4 regions of the Exiguobacterium sp. s91 genome follow, and region 4 is predicted to be linked to each of the others. Evidence: predicted binding sites of a transcription regulator. Region 4 holds the regulator's gene; each other region holds the start of a gene.

Region 1 (5,012 bases), 2.0 Mb from region 4:
ATATCGCGAATATCCTTTTCTTCAAGATTCAGATATTGAACCGGATGTCTTTTTGACAGCACATGATTACTATGTGACAGTGAAGCGTGAGAAATCTTGGAATACAGACGCCATCTTATTGTTCGTCCGACAATATGATGCGTCAGACCGGCCAGCTTCGGAGCTCGCTCGACGGCTCGCTGCTGCTGGTGAGAATGTCTATGTCGTTACGGAACATCCGGAAGCGTATCGATTTGAAGAAGGTGTTCACGTTTACGGAGTGCAAGTGACGGGTCTACCGCTCGTTCAGACCTATAACCAATTGGCGGCACTAAACTTAGCCTTCTTACGTCAAGCGCAAGCCTTGAGTAAGATCGTTGATTTCGCAGTCATCCACAACTTCAACATGGAGACTGCATCAGCTGCCCAAGCCATCGCTAAGATCAAAGAATTGCCACTCGTCAGTAACGTCTACGATGTCGAAAGTGAGCGTTCACCTGATCGTTCAGGCGGTCTGGTCGTTGCCTTAAAACGACTTGAAGGAGATGCGTTGCGCCAATCAGCGGTCGTTTATCTAGAACGAGAAGAGTCACGTCATGGGGTGGAACAAGAGTATCACGTCGAAAAGAAGCCGCTGCGTTTTGAAGAGAACCTTGAAAAACCATATCAACACGTGACGAATCCGAAAAAGAACGGATGAACAGTTGCAATTCCTTTCCTTTCTTGGTACGATACTTGAGTATGCTTAACCTTATGTAAAGCAAAATCACTTGATACATCGAGAGCTAGATAGGAGGGAATCCCATGCGCGTTAAAATCACATTAGCTTGCACTGAAACTGGTGACCGTACTTATATCACTAAAAAGAACAAGCGTAACAACCCAGAGCGTCTTGAGTTGAAGAAATACAACCCACGTCTCCGTAAGCACACACTTCACCGTGAAGTGAAATAATTGAGATGGAAGCCGTCACTTCGTGTGATGGCTTTTTTTGTGGAAAGGAAGACAACTATGAATAAACAAGAAGTACGCCGTCTGATCAAAGAACGACTCGATGTGATGGAGAACCGTGCGGAAAAGGAACGATTGATTCACGAACATGTCTTGTTACTACCTGAATGGCAACAAGCGACCTGTGTCGCGATCACATTAGCTTTTCGAAATGAATGTGATACAAGAATGCTGATTGAACAAGCGTGGCAAGAGGGCAAGACGGTCTTGATACCAAAAGTAGTCGGAGACGAGATGGTCTTTTATGAACATGGACCAGAAGATCAACTGCAAGCAAATCAGATGGGGATTGCTGAACCGATCGCTTCAGCACGTCGCGCCTCACTTGATCAAGCAGAGCTTTGCCTCGTTCCAGGTCGCGCCTATCGTCGGGACGGCTATCGTTTAGGATGGGGAGGAGGCTATTACGATCGTGCACTCGTGCCATATACAGGATGTAAAGTATCGATTGCCTTTTCTGAACAACTTCTTCCAGATTTCGAAGTGGAAGCCTTTGATATCCCCGTTGACTTGATCGTCACTGAATTAGAGGTCATCCGATGTTGAGCGCGACCATTTTGTTTTGTCTATTGCTTGCTTGGACCGGACGATCTTTTCGTTTATTGACGACAAGTGGTGCTATCATGACCCTGCTCGTCGGTAGTGGTGTCTCATTCGGATTCGGTTGGCAAGGATTAGTAGTACTCTTACTCTTCTTTGGTAGCTCGAGTCTGTTATCGAAGGTCGGACGATCTAGAAAACAATCGGTCGACTCCATCGTTGAGAAAGACGGCGCGCGTGACGGATGGCAAGTCCTTGCGAATGGAGGGGTAGCGTTCGTTGCTGCCTTAGCGTATGCCATGACGATGGATTTTGCGTATCTCTTGTTATTTCTATTCGTCATCGCAGCATCGAATGCTGATACGTGGGCATCTGAAATCGGACCGCTCTCAAGACGTGATCCGTGGTCTCTCAAAACGTTACGACGGGTACCAGCAGGAACGAGTGGAGCGATGTCGCTGATTGGAACGATCGGTACGATCGCAGGAGCTGCGTTCATCGCTGTAGCAGCGCATTGGATATTTTCTCTTTCTTTAAGACACGTCTTACTCGTAACAAGCATCGGTGTACTCGGAAGCCTACTGGATACACTATTTGGAGCGGTAGGGCAACGCGTTTACCGATGTACGGTTTGTGGGGAATACACGGAAAAGCGAGAGCACCATGGTCAACCGACAGCTTACGTTTCAGGCATTCGATTTTTAGGGAATGATGCTGTCAATGTCTTAACGAGTGGTTTGGCAAGCGGAATCGGGTTTATCATCGTTCGATTTTGGTAACTGGAAAGTATGTGAGTATGTAATTCCTTATGTTAGGATATCAATGACACAAAATGGACAAATGTGATTAATTTCACATGATACAAAGAATGTGAAAGATGTTACAATTTACTTGTGAGATAGTTAACAAACTCTTAGGACGAATGGAAGGGTGGACATAACGATATGGAATTACATGCGAAAGTGACACGAGTAGCCCTCATTGGAGCTGGTGCAGTCGGTTCAAGCTTTGCCTATCAGATGTCAACAGCTGGACTTTGTGAAGAACTTGTCATCATTGATGTCAACAAAGCCAAAGCAGAGGGCGAGGCAATGGACTTAAACCACGGAACACCATTTAGCTCTTCACCGATGCGAATATGGGCTGGAGACTACGCGGACTGCCGAGAAGCGGAAGTCGTCGTCATCACGGCAGGCGCTCCACAAAAACCAGGTGAGACAAGACTCGATCTCGTTGCAAAGAATGCGTTGATCATGAAAGAAATGATTCGTCAAATCATGGATTCCGGTTTTGATGGTATCATCGTCGTGGCTTCTAATCCGGTTGATATCATGGCGCATCTTGCCTGGAAATATTCTGGTCTTCCGAAATCCCGCGTATTTGGATCAGGAACGGTGCTTGATACAGCGCGCCTGCGTCAAATGCTCGGAGAATACTTTCACATTGATTCCCGAAATGCCCATGCCTATATTCTTGGCGAACATGGTGATACGGAATTCGCTGCCTGGAGTAACAGCCGCATTTATGGAAAAACGATTGATGAACTACTTGCTGAAGACGATCGTTATTCTCAAGCAGATCTTGATCAAATCTACATCAACGTCCGAGATGCTGCTTATCATATTATCGAGCGCAAAGGGGCAACCTATTATGCGATTGGGCTTGGGCTCGTTCGTATCGTTCGTGCCATCCTCGGAAATGAGAACTGTCTGTTGACGGTCGGTGCGCATGTCGATGGTCAGTATGGAATTTCCGGTATCCATATTGGAGTTCCTGCCATCATCAATCGTCAAGGTGTGCGTGAAATCATTGAAGTCTCATTGACGGATGAAGAGTTGAAGAAATTCCATCATTCTGCTGATGTATTGCGTCAGACGCTTGAACCCGTCTTACAAGGATAATCGTACGAATCATGATGAAGGTGTTACGAAATAAAGTAGCAAAAAACTCAAGTGTCGGACCTGCTTCATATTGTCCACACTTGAGTTTTTTGATGTGGAGAACAAACACGTTAATAATTACATCTATTCGTCCGGTAGTAAAAAGAGAAAAATCTAGGTTTTATTTTACTAGAAAAGGGTTAAGTAAGAGATAGAAGCGTTTTTACGTCATTTTTTGTACGTCATGATACCCAAAAAGGAGAGAACCGACAGTCATGTATACTTTTCGAAAACTAACTAAAGAGGATGCAGAACAATACTGGAATCTACGCCTTGAGGGATTAAAAAATCATCCAGATGCATTCGGTCATTCGTTTGATGATGAACAGCAAACCCCGCTCCGCGAAGTACAAGAAGGACTTGAGGGAGAACCCGACTCCGATGAGGTTTGGCTTGGTATGTTCGACGGTGATACATTGTTTGGGTTTGGTCAGGTCAAACCATATGAATTGTCACGTGAATCTCATAAAGCGATGATTTCCGGAGTATACGTATCACCTGAATATCGTGGGGGTACTGGTCGCGCTCTGATGGAAGCCTTAATCGAGGAAGCGAAGAAGTTACCGGACGTCGAGCAAGTCATTCTTGCCGTTTTATCAGGGAACGAAGCCGCACAAAATCTTTATGAGTCGCTCGGTTTTGAAGTATATGCCGAAGATCCAGATTCCGTAAAATTAGAAGACGGCACATATCGTGATGATATTTGGATGAAGAAGTACGTCTAAGTTATTGAGATGGTGTGGAAAGAAGCTGTAGCAAAAAAGCGCTACAGCTTTTTCGCATGGTATCCGTAGGATATCAGTATCGGCAAAGAATGAATATTTGTTATCATGAGAACAAAGCGGATGTCACGTCGTCGTCCGATTGAAAGGGAGCGAATGAACATGAAAGAAGTCATACGTACGATTGAAGAGCTTGTCTCGATTCCGAGTCCAACAGGTTCGACAAAAGAAGCTATTACATATGTAGAAAAGCGATTGGTAGCAGAAGGGATCACGTATCGAAAGCTTGAAAAAGGAGCGATTTTAGCGACACTACCTGGTGCTTCAACGCGTACGCGGTTACTGACGGCACACGTCGACACACTAGGAGCGATGGTGAAAGAAATTTTACCAACAGGACGACTTCGTTTATCACAACTGGGGGGATATGCTTGGACAGCGATCGAAGGTGAGAACTGTCTCATTCACAAGATGGACGGTCAAACGATTTCAGGTACGATCGTGTTCCACCATTCGAGTGTTCATACGTCGCGCGAGACGAACAAAACGGAACGATCCGCTGATAATATCGAAGTACGGCTCGATATCCGTTCGACGACAGCAGAAGAGACGCGCGTCGCGGGGATTGAAGTAGGAGACATCGTAACGTTTGATCCGCGATTCCTCTATACGGAAACAGGATTCGTGAAGTCGCGCCATCTCGATGATAAAGCATCTGTTGCTTTGTTGCTTGAATTGATCAAGGAATGGAAAACAATCGAACTACCACACACGGTCCAGATCCTGATTTCAAATTATGAAGAAGTCGGATTCGGTGGAA
Region 2 (5,012 bases), on a different contig from region 4:
AAAGCAGCCTCCAAGAATTCAGGCTGAGCGAGCGGTTCACCTCCAGAGAAGGTGATTCCGCCACCCGTGGCCTCGAAAAAGGAGCGATAGCTGATCGCTTCTTTTACGACTTCGTCTGCTGAGACACGCCGTCCGCAACCGAACTCCCATGTATCCACGTTATGACAGTATTGACATCGTAGTGGACATCCTTGCGTAAAGACGATGAATCGAATGCCAGGACCATCGACTGTTCCACATGATTCAACGGAATGGATCATACCATAGGTCATCCTGCTCACTTCCTTTCACATACTACACATCATTTTAGAGAGAACCGTGGAACGTTCGATTGATGACATCGATCTGTTGTTCACGCGTCAGTTTAATGAAGTTGACGGCATAACCGGATACCCGAATCGTTAACTGTGGATATTTTTCTGGATGCTCCATGGCATCGAGTAACGTCTCACGGTCAAAGACGTTGACATTCAAATGGTGTCCTTTTGAAGTCGTACCACCCATATATCCGTCAAGTAATCCGACTGTATTGCGAATGCGTGTGTCTTCATCCTTACCAAGTGCTTTTGGCACGATCGAGAACGTGTAGGAAATCCCGTCGAGCGCATGTTCATATGGTAATTTTCCGACAGATGTCAGTGCGGCGACAGCTCCTCTAGTGTCACGTCCATGCATCGGGTTAGCACCCGGTGCGAATGGTTCACCCGCACGGCGTCCATCTGGCGTATTTCCTGTTTTTTTACCGTAGACGACGTTTGAAGTAATCGTCAGGACAGACTGCGTCGGAAGGGCATTGCGATACGTTGGATGTTTACGGATTTTCTCCATGAACAGTGTGACGAGATCGACCGCCATCTGATCCACCCGTTCATCGTTATTCCCGAACTTCGGAAACTCGCCTTCGATCTTGAAATCAACTGCAATCCCATCCGCATCTCGGATTGGACGAACTGTTGCGTAACGGATGGCGGATAGACTGTCAGCGACGACCGATAAACCAGCGATACCGCATGCCATCGTCCGTAAGATTTCTGGATCATGTAAAGCCATTTCAATCCGTTCGTAGCTATACTTATCATGCATGTAGTGGATGACATTCAGTGTGTTGACGTACAGTTCTGCGAGCCAATCGAGTTGACGATCATAAGCCGCCATGACGGTTTCGTAATCGAGTACTTCATCGAGCATCAGTGGTGTAGCTGGGGCAACTTGGATTTTGAGCTTCTCGTCCATTCCGCCATTGATCGTATAGAGTAATGCTTTTGCCAGGTTTGCTCGCGCACCGAAGAACTGCATCTGTTTCCCGATCTTCATCGCGGAGACACAACAAGCGATGCCGTAATCATCTCCATAAACCGGTAACATCAAATCATCGTTTTCATATTGAATCGAGCTTGAAACGATCGACATCTTCGCACAGAATTCCTTGAATCCGCGTGGAAGCTGAGTAGACCAGAGAACGGTTAGATTCGGTTCCGGTGCCGGACCAAGTGTCGAGAGAGTGTGTAAGAAGCGGAATGAACTTTTCGTGACGTTTGATCGTCCATCTTCACTCATTCCACCGATTGATTCCGTTACCCACGTCGGATCACCTGAGAACAGATCGTTGTAGTCTGGTGTCCGTAAGAACTTAACGATCCGAAGCTTCATGACGAAATGATCGACGAGTTCTTGTGCAGTCTCTTCCGTCAAGCGACCAGCCGCAAGATCACGTTCGACATAAATATCAAGGAACGTCGAGACTCGACCGAGTGACATGGCTGCCCCGTTTTGCTCTTTGATGGCAGCAAGATAGGCAAGATAGACCCACTGGAATGCTTCTTGTGCTGTTTCTGCAGGGCGGGAGAGATCGAAACCATAGCGAGCTCCAAGCTCGGTCAATTCCGTTAATGCGCGCAACTGTTCATTCATCTCTTCACGGTCGCGAATCATCGATTCAGATAAGAACCCGCCACGTGCCTTTAAATCCTTCTTACGTTCTTCGATCAAGCGTGCCGTTCCGTACAAAGCAACACGACGATAGTCACCGATGATCCGTCCGCGACCATAAGCATCAGGTAATCCGGTGATAATACCGGCTTTACGTGCAGCGCGCATCTCAGGGGTATAGGCATCGAAAACCCCTTGGTTATGTGTCTTCCGGTACTCGCTGAAAGTTTTCGTGACGGTCTCGTCTGCTTCAAAGCCATACGCAGCTAGGGCATCATTCACCATCCGAATCCCACCGTTCGGATGAATCGAACGTTTAAACGGTTCGTCTGTCTGTAAACCGACGATTTTTTCGAGTGAACGATTCAGATACCCTGCATCATGCGAGAGGATCGTTGATGGTGTTTTAGCATCGACGGCATACACACCACCACGTTGTCGCTCTTCATTCGTCAGCTGTAGAATTTGTTGCCAGAGACGTTCCGTTGCTTGCGTCGGACCGACTAAAAAGTGATCATCTCCTGTATATTCCGTGCGATTGAGTCGGATGAAGTCTGCGACATCAATCGTCTTTACCCATTCACCAGACGTAAAGTTCGTCCAAGCACTCGTTTTTTCTAATAACATGGATACCACTCCTTTAATATTGAGCTAATCATCAGTTCCTTATGTGAATAGTGTAACAAAAGGAAGGGGTGATTCCCTTTACGTTCATGTGAATGTTTTAACAAGTGGACAAACGTTGATATGACGGGCTTTCTTTATTTCTGTATTCATATGAAAATAGTTTAAAAAAAACAGTTTTAGATTGCTAATTCAAGGTTTTTTGGAAACTGTATGAGTTGATTTGAAAAAGATTCACTAGAACAGTTGAAACTGTGAGGAATGTCACGCTACGGTGCCTTGTATTTTTAAGACGTATCGTTGACAATGAAAAAGGGAATATAGAACGTGGAGGTGTGCCAAATGGAGTATGTATCATTAACACAACAAGGAGAGTATCAGTCAGGAGACTGGGTCTCGCTGAAAATCGGATCGGACGGTTCAACGCGAACGGGAATGATCACGGAATTCGAAAATGATGGATTCTGGATTCGGTTTGAAGATGATTTTGATTATGAAGACTTTATCGGCTATGATGAATCGTATTGGATTGCGCTTGTTCGTCGTCCGGTTGACGTAAAAGCGACGTATGCGAGTCTTGCGGAGTACCCGGCACTCGCTGCAGAATTACAGGATCGTGTCATCCAAGGATTCGAAATTTTAGAAGAAGAAGCCGGTGAAAGCGAGATTCGATTCCATATTCGATTGCTCGACGCAGGAAATGAATATACACAGACATTACGGGGATACCGTGATGCATCAGGAGATCATGTCGAATACGTAACGGCATGATGGAATTAAGAGAGTAGGAGAAATCGTTATGAACTTTACAAAACCATTTTTACAGGAAGCATGGGAACGCGCACGCTTTACGGAGTTGATGCCTGTTCAAGAACAAGCGATTCCGTTGTTGCGCGAAGGAAAAGATGTCCTGGCGGAAGCGCCGACAGGAACAGGGAAGACGCTTGCCTATGTCATTCCAGCTTTAGAAAAGATTGAAGTAGAAGAACCACACGTGCAAGTCGTGATCACGGCACCAACACGGGAACTCGTCATGCAAATTCATCAAGTCATTCAATTGTTTGCTCAAGGAAGTGGTATCAAATCCGGTGCATTCATTGGTGGTGTTGAATTAAAACGACAATATGAACGATTGAAGAAAAAACCACAAATCATTGTTGGAACGCCAGGGCGTCTCGTTGAGTTGATCGATTCGAAGAAGCTGAAGATGCATAAGGTGAAATTGATCGTCTTGGACGAAGCGGATCAAATCTATGAGAGTGGTATGAGTGACTCGGCGACGCGAATCGCAAACAGTGCACTACGCGATCGTCAGTTAGCATTCGTCTCCGCGACATTACCGGAACGGACAGCAGAATGGGGACGGACGCTTGCAAACAACCCTGAGACGATTCGAGTTGAGCGTGCCGTCAGTACACAAGTGACATTCGGTTATTTGGAGACTTCACGTCGTCAGAAGCCGGAATTGTTACGTCGTCTGGCGAACATGCAAGGATCAAAAGTACTGACATTCATTAATAACCGTTCCTTCCTCGGACCATTGAATGGCGAGTTGAGTAAATTCTCATTGAAATACCGGATTTTAGACGCTGAAAAAGGCAAACGAGAGCGGATGGAGACATTGCGTTCTTATAAAAAGGGAGAGTTTCCTTTACTCGTCACGACAGGTCTTGCGGCACGTGGGTTAGATATCGAAGCAGTCACGCATGTCGTCCATTATGATTTGCCGGAGTCGCTTGACGATTTCGTACACCGTTCAGGTCGGACGGGACGTGGAAACGCGAACGGAATGGTACTTGCTCTTGTTACGGATCAAGACTTAAAACACTTAAAAACACTTGCGAAGCAAATGGGCGTCGAGATGGAAGCGATGGAAATTTACCGTGGGGAAGTCATTCCAAAACGTGAATTCACAGCACCTCAGACGATTAAACGACCGGCTACTCCTCACCGGAAAGGGCGATCGAAATGAAGAACGATCGAAAAGTAATTCCGTTTCCGACGACGGTTTCTGAAGCGGAAATGAATGCAGCCTTGAAGAAGATGTATCAAGAAGCAGCGACAGCGCGTAGTACGGATTGGGTCGCTTTCATTGAAGAGATTGCGACGGAGGGACGTTGGTATTTAAAAGATGCTGAATTGTTCCGGGACTTATTCGTAGATTGGGCAATCTTCTATGAGACGGATGATCAAGGAAAAACGCCGCACGGTCGTTTTCTTGAGCAGGTCAAAGAAGAGTTATCGCCTAGCCTCTACCGCGCCTTGCGTGGATTAGCGGACCCGATGCCTTCGTTGTTTCAAGTCGAGGCGGATGGTGTCGTTGATTTAATGTCAAAACAGACGTATCAAACGGATTTGTCTGAGATTGAAGTCGAACCAGGTGATTTGTTGATTGGAAAACTGCTCTACATTTCTGGGAAATGGCGCTTTGCGATTGCCTATATGAAAGTAGCGCGCGC
Region 3 (5,012 bases), on a different contig from region 4:
CCGTCTGACTGTCTTGACCAGCAATCGTTAATCCGTCTGTCGGATACATCCGTAACATCAATTGAAGTAACGTGGATTTCCCGGAACCACTCGCCCCGACAATCGCCGTCTTCTTGCCAGCAGGAATCGAGACGGTGACGTCACGTAAGACCGGACGCGGTGCATCAGGGAAAGTGAACGTCAACGCGTTCGTTTCAAAGGATGGTGCCTGATTGAGAACAAACGTGTCATAAGTTGGCTCTTCTTGCTCGGTCACGACTTCATCAAGTCGTTTCGCAGCATGCCGGCTATCTTCGAAAAAGCCCGGTAAAATCGCCATCGGTGCGGCGTTTTCAAAAACGGTCAGCGATGTCATGACGAGTAAAGCGAGGAAGACCCCTTCGAGCTGTCCACTCGCGACGAGATAGGCACCGACACCAAGAACGAGCCAAGAGATGATCAGCGTCACCATCGTATTCAAGGCCAAGTTCGAGACGGCGTGTAACCCATTACGTTTTTCTTCCTCGACATACCGTTTCGCGACGGCATTCAAGTCCTGTTCTTTTTGATCAAGTTGCTGGTAAATCTTTAAGTCACGATAGCCTTGGAACAACTCTGTCACTTCTGTCGAAAGATCACCACGTCGGACACGAACTGAGCGTGCAAAACGTTGTTCGCGGTACGCGAACCAACCCGGAATCAAGAAACCGGTCAGAATCAAACCAAGTAATAGAATCCCGGCAATCGTCCACGAGAAGAAACTGACGAAAAAGATCGTACAGAAGAAGACAAGCAACAAGACGATCGGTGGATAGAGAACACGTAAGAACGTATTTTGCAGACTCTCGACGTCCCCGACGATCCGAGCAAGTAAATCCCCACTCCGGTATTTGCCGAAAATTCCTGGCGCGAGCGGCTCGAGTCTCCGGTAGAACGACGTCCGGATATCACTGAGGATCGTAAACGTCGCCCGGTGCGAATAATAACGTTCCGCATATCGACTGGCGGCACGTGTCAGACTCGAGATTTTTTGTAGCGCAATCAGGACGGCAAGCGTCTGGATCGGTGGCAATAAGGCTGCCTTTGAAATCAGGTAACCACTTGCTGCGAATAACCCGACCGCCGTCACTCCAGCGAGGACACCGAAGAAGATCGACCAGGCGATATCGCGTTTTTGATGCACCATCAACCGAAAGACTCCTAATAGTTCCTTCATCGTGTTTCCTCCCCTCTCTGGACGCTACGCATCCGGGCATATTCCGAATCACGTCCAAGCAGTTCATCGTGCGTACCACGATCGACGATTCGTCCGCCGTCGAGGACGACGATTTGATCTGAGCGCTCGATCGTATGCAGGCGGTGTGCGACAGTGATGACTGTCGCTGTTTGTCCAAGCTGTTCGATCGCTTGTTGGAGCAGTCGCTCCGTTTTGACGTCGAGTCCTGTCGTCGGTTCATCAAAGACGATGACGTTCGGTCGTTTCAAGAACGCTCGTGCCAACGCAACGCGCTGTTTCTCGCCACCTGATAGACCACGTCCGCCTTCTCCAATTACTGTGTCAATCCCTTCAGGTAACGTCGCAATCAACTCCTCGAGTCCTGCTGCCTGCGCCGCCTCAAAGATTTCTTCCGGCGTCGCTTGACGGAGTTCACCGATCGCAATGTTTTCTGCCAGCGTTCCGGCATACAGATAAGGATGTTGCGAGATGTAGCTCAACTGACGGAACCAACTCGCTTCCTCCACCTGACTGCGATTAATCCCGTCAAGCAGAATCCGTCCTTCTTTTGGATCCGCGAGTCCGGCAATCAACTGCAAGACAGTCGACTTACCGGCACCACTGCGACCGATCAACGCCACCTTTTGATACGGTTCAATCGCAAGTGTCACGTCTTGTAAGGCAAAGCGTCCTTCTTGATACGTAAAATCAACTTCATCCAAGACGATTCGTGGTGGACGGTTCATCGAAAGTTCTGATTGACCGAAGGCAACAGGACGATCGTCTGCCGTTAGTTCGGCTGCGATCTGTTTCGCTGCCGCGACACTACCGCGTCCCGTATGGAAGGCAGCTCCCATCTCTTTTAAGGCAAGATAGTATTCTGGTGCCAACACGAGCATCAAGAACGCCGGGATGAAGGTAATGCTTTGGAACAAAATCAACCGCAGACTGACTTCAAGTGCAATCATTCCCATGCTGAGCATCGAGATGAACTCAAGCATCAACGACGACAAGAAGGCGAGCTTCAAGACCGTTAACGTCGCATCCCGGAAATCAAGACTGCTTTTTTCGATGACGTCACGTTGTCGTTTCGCACGACCAAATAACTTCAAGGTCGTCAGTCCTTGCAACGTATCAAGGAAAGTTCCCGAGAATGCCGTCATCTTCTCGAGTTGAGCATCCGCCCGCTTTTGCGTCATGATGCCGATGATGATATAGAACAACGGAATGAACGGTGCTGTGATCATCATGACGAGACCGGTGATCCAGTCATAGCTGAATGCCGCGATCAAGACCATCAAGGGAACGATCGTCGTCTGGACGACTTTCGGCAAGTACTGACTGTAGTAGCTGTCCATCTCGTCTACAGCGTCGAGCAAGACACTGACCTTCTGTCCCGCTTGCCCTTGTAGCATCATCTCGACCGAACGACCCGTGTATTTCGCAACGAGCGCTTCCCGAAGCGCCTGCTTCATGTGTGCCGATAACGTCGTACCGAGACGACCGTTCCAATACGTCACGGCGACCCGGAGCAACAGCATCCCGAGGACAACGAGCAGTAACGGAATGACGGCTTCAAACGGTTGTTCTTTCAAGAAAATCCGATCGACCGTCAACACGATACCAAACGATTGACCGACGACCGCAACCCCCATCAGGAAAGCTGCAATGATGAATTGAATGAGAATACTGCGTGGAATCTCGACGATTCCTTTTAATGGATTCATATACAAACGTCCTTTCACAAAGTGTGAACGACTTTTAGTGAATATTTTCACATATCGTACATTTAGTATACCGAATCCGGAACGGGGATGCCATGCAGATGCTGTCGAAAAGGTGTGACGGTTTTGTGAGAGCATATGACTCGACAATTCTTTCGAATAAAACTATTATGGATATACATTATCTACGTTTAACGAAAGGGGACTTCTCATGCAAATGAAAACCGGGGTCGAGCAATCTGTCTACGCGATGTTGCTCTTGACCTTCCTTCCGGATCGCGCTGTGTTGCCCGGTGAATTCATCAGCCAGCAACTTGGTGCCTCGCCGACTTATTTCCAAAAGCTCTTACGAAAACTCGTCCAAGCGGATCTGTTGTATTCCGTACCGGGTGTCAAAGGCGGCTTTCGTTTACGGCGTCCGGCAGACGAAATTCAAATCTTTGATGTCTATCAGGCAATCGAGGGCAAACAGACGTTGTATGCGTCAAGCGGTGTCTTCGAGGATTTGATGGGAATTCAGGAACAGGAAATCGGTCTACTCTCGAATCTAATGACAGAGGCGGAAGAGGCGTGGCAATCGACGTTGAAGCGCGAATCGATCGGCTCGATCCGTCAAGCAATCGACGCCTCCTGTCCACCGGAACATTTAGAACGGTTGCATGCGTTAATCACAAACCGGATGATGACACTTTAATGAACAGAAAGAGGTTTTTACTATGGTATTGAATCGTTATTTTGACTTATTCGACGCGTCACGCACGGACGCACAAGCTTTTGAGGACCTCGTTTCCTTATTCACGACAGACATCACGTTCGTTCTGAACGGACAACCAAAGCACGGCATCGACGCCTGGAAACAGTTCGTCCGTCATGTGTTCACGGCGAATCAGGATATTAAGCATATGTATGCGGGCTGGGAAGAAACAACACCAGGAACGTATGAAACACGCTGGGCAGTTTGCGGAAAACGGGCAGACGGTAGTGTCTTCACACAAGACGGAAAAGATATCGCACGTCTCGATGAAAACGGACGGATCGCTTACCTGGAGAACGTTCCAGATGATCCGACGATGTTCCGTTCATAAGAAGCTTTTAAATAACGAAAACCTGTGTTCCGCGCAAGCAGAACACAGGTTTTTTTGGTATTTAGCGCTTCAGTACGAGTCGTTTCAACAAATAGCCTGTGATGACAAGTAATGACGCAATGGCGAAATAGACCATGTAGATCAACAAGTCCGGCGCAAATCGTGACACGATGTACGTCAATCCGACGACAGCCGTATAGAGCAATAGAAATAGACTGATGTGCTTCAACTTCGACACTCCCCTTTGAATCCTTCCCTCTTCTTTACGAAAACAATTGGAAGATGTTTCAAGAGGTCTGTCGTTGCTTCGTATTATAGATTCTTCGCTTTGAATGTATCTCCGCCTTCAATCGTGCCGTTATCAAAACCTTTTTGGAACCAACGCTCCCGTTGCGCCGATGTGCCGTGGGTGAAACTTTCCGGTACGACATATCCTTGTCCCTTCTCTTGTAACGTATCATCCCCGACAGCATTCGCTGCCGTCAGCGCTTCCTCGAGATCGCCTTCTTCGAGTAAGTTTTCGCCTTGCGCATGGTGTGCCCAGACGCCGGCATAATAATCGGCCTGTAGCTCGAATCGAACAAGGTACTTGTTGAACTTCTCCTCACTCATCTGCTCTCGAAGGGGCATGATCTCGTCCGACTTTCCGAGTAACGTCTGGACATGGTGTCCGACTTCATGCGCAATGACATAGGCCATCGCAAAATCGCCCGGGGCTCCGTACTTCGACTGCAGTTCATCATAAAAGCTTAAATCAATGTATAATTTCTGATCACCGGGACAATAAAAGGGACCGACGGACTTCCCTGCTTGTCCGCAAGCCGAACTGACTTGATCCGTATATAAGACGAGCTTCGGTTTTTTATAGGTCTTACCATCTTCTTTGAATTCCTTCGTCCAGACCCGTTCCGTATCCGCTAAGACGACGGAGACGAAGTCCGCTGCTTCTTTTTCCTGTGCTGTTTCTTCATACGTCGTATTTTGCTGATCCCCACCGGTTAAGTCTCC
Region 4 (5,012 bases):
GAGGACAGACCGGACTTCTTGTTCACGCATCAGTGGCCATTCGTTCCAAATCTCATCAATGACACGGTTCCGATCATTGAGTTCCGCCTGCTCTTGATCGTAATATCCGATCGAGACGCCGGTTCCGAAACGGAAATCACCGAAGAGGGGGCGTAAGCGACCGACGAGGACTTTTAAGAGCGTCGACTTCCCGATTCCATTCGGTCCGACGAGTGCCAGTGATTCACCGCGTTGCAAGCGGAAGGTGATGTCTTTTGAGACAGCTTCTTCGTAACCGATCGCCAATTGATTGACTTGAAGAACGTCATTCCCGCTCTGTTTTTCAATCGGGAAGGACAGGACCGTGCTACGCTCATCCCCATCTGGTCGGTCGAGCCGGTCGACCTTCTCGAGCCGCTTCCGGACACTTTGGGCACGTTTTGTCGTCGTCGCCCGGGCGATGTTCCGTTGAATGAAGTCCTGCATCTTCGCGATCTCTTCTTGCTGCTGTTCAAACTGCTTCATTTCCTGATCGTATAAGGCCGCTTTTTGCTCCAAGTACTTCGTATAGTTCCCCGTGAACTTACGACAGACATTGCGCGACAGTTCGTAGACGACATTGACGACTTGGTCGAGGAAGTACCGGTCGTGCGAGACGATCAGGACGGCACCACGATAACCACCGAGGTAGCTTTCAAGCCAAGCAAGCGTATCGATATCGAGGTGGTTGGTCGGCTCATCGAGAATGAGGAGCTCTGGTGCTTGCAGGAGCATCTTTGCTAAGGCAAGCCGTGTCCGTTGACCACCGGATAATGTCTGAATCCGGCGCGAGTAATCATCCGGATAAAAGCGCATGCCGTGCAAAACGGAGCGGATATTCGCTTCGAACTGATAACCACCGGCTTCTGAGAAGTCGTGTTGCGCTTGATCGTACGTCTTCAAGAGACGATCGTAAGCGACCGGGTCGTTCAAGATATGCTCCATGCCCATTTCGATTTCCATCCGGCGCAGTGTTCGTTCTTGTTCCTGGAGATGTTCGAAGACGGTCAGCATCTCGTTCCAGATCGTCTCATTCGATTCGAGACCACTGTCTTGCGCGAGATAACCGATTTTGACATCCTTGCCTTTCATGATGTCGCCCGAGTCATGACTGAGTTCACCAGCGATGATTTTGAGCAAGGTCGATTTACCGGCACCGTTTCGTCCGACGAGCGCAATCCGATCTCGCTCTTGTACTTCCAGTTTGATATTTTCTAAAATCGGCTCGACGCCGAATGATTTCGAGAGTTGATTGACTTGTAAGAGTATCATTTCCATCCATCCTTCCACCCTTTAGTCTATCACGAACAAAAGCGCAAGGTCCTGCGGAATATATTATTTGTGACTCTATGTGAAGTGGTTTACAATCAAGGAGAGTAGAAAGCTTTTTGCAAAGATTTGGGTGCCACGATGGATGTGGCCGAAGGGGGAACTGCAGGATGAATGGACCAGACACAAAAATTCCACAAGCGACAGCAAAACGGTTGCCGCTATATTATCGCTTCATCCAAAGTTTATACAATTCAGGCAAGCTCCGCGTCTCTTCTGCTGAGTTAAGCGAGGCGGTGAAGGTTGATTCAGCAACGATTCGTCGCGATTTTTCCTACTTTGGGGCATTAGGGAAGAAGGGGTATGGGTATAACGTTCAACATCTCTTAACGTTTTTCCGCAAAACCTTGAATCAAGATGAGGTGACGAATGTTGCCTTAATCGGGGTCGGTCATCTCGGAACAGCGTTTGCAAATTATAACTTTTTAAAGAATAATAGTACTCGGATAGTCGTTGCGTTTGATGCGGACGAAGAGAAGGTCGGAACAACGACGCATGACGTTCCAATCTATCATGTTTCGGACATGAAAGAACAAATCGAAGCGAATCAGGTCGATGTTGCCATCTTGACGGTTCCATCGCAGTTCGCACAGTCAGTAGCGGATGAGTTAGTCGAGTATGGTGTGACAGGCATCCTGAACTTTACGCCAGCGCGGTTGAACGTGCCAGCGAGCGTCCGGGTCCATCACATCGATTTATCGATCGAGTTGCAGTCGTTAGTTTATTTCATGAAGCATTATTCGCAATCAGCTGAAGGAGTGAAATCATAATGGAAAACCTTATCCCGCTCACACTAGGTATCGGACCAGCGAGCATCGGATTAATCGCGGTCGTCGCGTTGATCATCTTCGGACCGAAGAAGTTACCAGAATTCGGACGCGCTGCGGGTCAGACATTGAAAGAGTTCAAGAATGCCACGAACGGCATCATGGACGACGATAAAAAGGACGAACCGAAAGAGAAGTGATTGAATCATGACGGTTGATCAAGAGCAAAGCATGACGTCGCACCTTGACGAACTGCGCAAGCGGATCGTCTGGTCGCTTATCATCGTCGTCGTCCTGTTCGCTGTCGCATTTCCGCTCGTCCGACCGCTCGTTCGCTTCTTGCAAGCGGACTTAAAAGAGCTCGGCATCGGTTTGAATGCCTTCAACGTCGCCGATCCTTTAATGTTGTATTTGAATCTTGCGTTCATCATTGCGCTGATTTTAGCGTCACCGTTCTGGATGTATCAACTCTGGGCATTCGTCCGACCAGGACTTTATGACAAGGAGCAAAAAGCGACATTGACGTATATTCCGGTCATCTTCTTTCTATTTTTGGCTGGCGTAGCCTTCTCGTATTTCTGGTTGCTTCCCTTCTTGCTTGAAGTCTCAACAGATCTCGGGAAAGAGCTCGGAATCGAACAAGTCATTGGAGTCGAGAACTACTTCAGTTTCTTAATCCGATTGACGATGCCGTTCGGTCTTCTGTTCCAATTGCCGGTCGTGACGATGTTCCTGACGCGTCTTGGTCTCGTGACGCCATATTTCATGCGAAAGAATCGGAAATATGCGTACTTTGTGCTGTTCGTCGTTGCGGCATTGATCGCACCGCCGGATGTGACGTCACACTTGATGATCTCGGTGCCATTGTTCGTTCTCTATGAGATCAGCATCTTGATTTCTGCGCGGACGTACAAAAAGGTCTTGATCCTCGAGCAACAGGCAGAGCTTGAACGACAGGCGGACTTGATGCGTGAATTGAATAAATGAATCGTGAATTCCTTCCGACGATTTTGGAAGGGATTCTTTTTTATGAAAGCGTTCTTTTTATATTGATAAAGCAGTTAGTGATGCGTATACTAAAGATAATTCATGGGGGCTTAGCTCAGCTGGGAGAGCGTTTGGCTGGCAGCCAAAAGGTCGTCGGTTCGATCCCGATAGTCTCCACCAATACCAAATATCTAACTCCTCGAAGCGTCGAGGAGTTTTTATTTTACTCCCAGTTAAATTCCTTACAAATATAAAATGTCATGTAAAACAAATAAATTAAAAAAATAGACAAATATAAATTGTTTATTTCCATTAAATTCATTAAACTAAATATACAGAATTTTCGTTTAACTGTTTTATCAGTAGTACTACTATGGTTTTACAGAAAAGGGGAAAACGAACGCATGAAGAAGAAGATTGCACTTATGGCAGCCGTCTTAATGACGTCTTCCAATCTAGTCAGTGCGCAAGGTGCACTGTCGTCGCAAGACAAAGCAACGGGTCAAAAACCGCAAGCGCTCTCGCTGAAGAAATCGGGGCAAGAGAAGAACTACAAACAATCGGATAAAGTCCGTGTCGTCATCGAGATGGAAGAGAAGCCGGCGATTCAAATCGCCCAGGCTCAAAACAAGCGGTATAGCACATTGAGCAATGCCGAAAAAGAGTCGATCAAAGATCGCCTCGTCAGCGTCCAAAAATCGGTCAAGTCAGCCATCGCTAAAAAATCAATTCCCGTTACATATAAGGAGAGCTTCACGACCGTCATCAACGGATTCAGTGGTGAAGTTAAGTTCGGCGACATCGAAGACATTAAAAAACTCAACGGAGTCAAGAGCGTACATATCGCCCATGAATACGCGCGTCCGGAAGTTGCTAAAGGTGCAAAGCCAGACATGCTGTACAGCAAGGACATGGTCAATGCGAAGGAAACATGGCAGGACTATGGTTTTAAAGGGGAAGGAACAATCGTTGCCGTCATCGATACGGGAATCGATCCATCGCATAAGGACATGGTCTTGAGCCCTGAGACGAAGATCGATTTGACTTCTTCGAAAGTCGATAGTGCGAAAGAAACAAAAGGTTTAAAAGGAAAATACTTCACGGAAAAAGTACCGTACGGCTATAACTATGCCGATCACGATAGCGAAATCCGTGATTTAGGTGCGGGCGCATCGATGCACGGGATGCACGTCGCGGGTACGGTCGGAGCAAACGGCGATGAAGCAAACGGCGGCATCAAAGGGGTCGCTCCGGAAACACAACTCCTCGCGATGAAAGTCTTCGGAAACGATCCAGGAATGCCATCGACATTCAGCGATATCTACATTAAAGCGATCGATGATGCGATTGCACTCGGAGCCGATGTCATCAACATGAGTCTCGGATCGACGGCATCGTTCGTCAATGCAGATGATCCAGAACAACGTGCAATCGTCAACGCGATGAACAACGGTATCTTGTGTGCGATTTCTGCTGGTAACTCGGCATTCGCAGGTCATGGTGCAGGTAACCCGTACACAGCGAACCCGGATATCGGTGTCGTCGGTGCCCCAGGTTTAACGAGCCAAGCACTCCAAGTCGCATCACTCGAAAATACGAAATTGACACTCGAAGGCATGGCGCTGACGATTGACGGTCAGGATGCTGGTTATTTGGCATACCAAAAACAAGATTCACCGAATCCGATTGCTGTCTTCGATAAAGAGAAGAAGGATGTCGTCTATGTCGGTGACGGTCAAGCTTCGAACTACGAAGGCAAAGACGTCAAAGGGAAAGTCGTCTTCGTCGTGCGTAACGGTGGTTTCAACTACGGTATGATCCAAGCAGAAGCTGAGAAGCAAGGGGCAGCAGGTGTCATCGTCCGCGGTCGAGTCGATCATGGGGATTACGTCAGCATGGCGCTCAACAATC

Evidence for each region. The regulator Rex, encoded in region 4, represses fermentation and respiration genes when NADH is low (regulators of the CRP and FNR family bind a similar motif). The targets are predictions, from matches to a motif close to TTGTGAAATATTTCACAA.
Region 1: a site for Rex is predicted at 2,371-2,388, ahead of KNQ06_RS10375 (L-lactate dehydrogenase). Genes of this name have one in related genera too.
Region 2: a site for Rex is predicted at 2,643-2,660, ahead of pflB (formate C-acetyltransferase). Genes of this name have one in related genera too.
Region 3: a site for Rex is predicted at 2,958-2,975, ahead of cydD (thiol reductant ABC exporter subunit CydD). Genes of this name have one in related genera too.

What each region holds. Positions count from the first base shown of each region.
Region 1 covers NZ_JACSMZ010000001.1:1,986,623-1,991,634, reverse strand. The annotation lists gene KNQ06_RS10395 (1,4-alpha-glucan branching protein domain-containing protein) at 1-679, shown strand, start outside; gene rpmG (50S ribosomal protein L33) at 784-933, shown strand; gene KNQ06_RS10385 (5-formyltetrahydrofolate cyclo-ligase) at 991-1,536, shown strand; gene KNQ06_RS10380 (DUF92 domain-containing protein) at 1,530-2,309, shown strand; gene KNQ06_RS10375 (L-lactate dehydrogenase) at 2,475-3,431, shown strand; gene KNQ06_RS10370 (GNAT family N-acetyltransferase) at 3,686-4,195, shown strand; gene KNQ06_RS10365 (M42 family metallopeptidase) at 4,355-5,012, shown strand, end outside.
Region 2 covers NZ_JACSMZ010000004.1:53,011-58,022, reverse strand. The annotation lists gene pflA (pyruvate formate-lyase-activating protein) at 1-272, opposite strand, end outside; gene pflB (formate C-acetyltransferase) at 307-2,556, opposite strand; gene KNQ06_RS14745 (hypothetical protein) at 2,896-3,324, shown strand; gene KNQ06_RS14740 (DEAD/DEAH box helicase) at 3,353-4,525, shown strand; gene KNQ06_RS14735 (hypothetical protein) at 4,522-5,012, shown strand, end outside.
Region 3 covers NZ_JACSMZ010000002.1:281,169-286,180, forward strand. The annotation lists gene cydC (thiol reductant ABC exporter subunit CydC) at 1-1,195, opposite strand, end outside; gene cydD (thiol reductant ABC exporter subunit CydD) at 1,192-2,922, opposite strand; gene KNQ06_RS12855 (Rrf2 family transcriptional regulator) at 3,131-3,613, shown strand; gene KNQ06_RS12860 (nuclear transport factor 2 family protein) at 3,636-4,004, shown strand; gene KNQ06_RS12865 (hypothetical protein) at 4,066-4,233, opposite strand; gene ypfJ (KPN_02809 family neutral zinc metallopeptidase) at 4,317-5,012, opposite strand, start outside.
Region 4 covers NZ_JACSMZ010000001.1:8,308-13,319, forward strand. The annotation lists gene KNQ06_RS00080 (ATP-binding cassette domain-containing protein) at 1-1,290, opposite strand, end outside; gene KNQ06_RS00085 (redox-sensing transcriptional repressor Rex) at 1,458-2,117, shown strand; gene KNQ06_RS00090 (twin-arginine translocase TatA/TatE family subunit) at 2,117-2,314, shown strand; gene tatC (twin-arginine translocase subunit TatC) at 2,322-3,101, shown strand; tRNA gene KNQ06_RS00100 (tRNA-Ala) at 3,206-3,281, shown strand; gene KNQ06_RS00105 (S8 family serine peptidase) at 3,506-5,012, shown strand, end outside.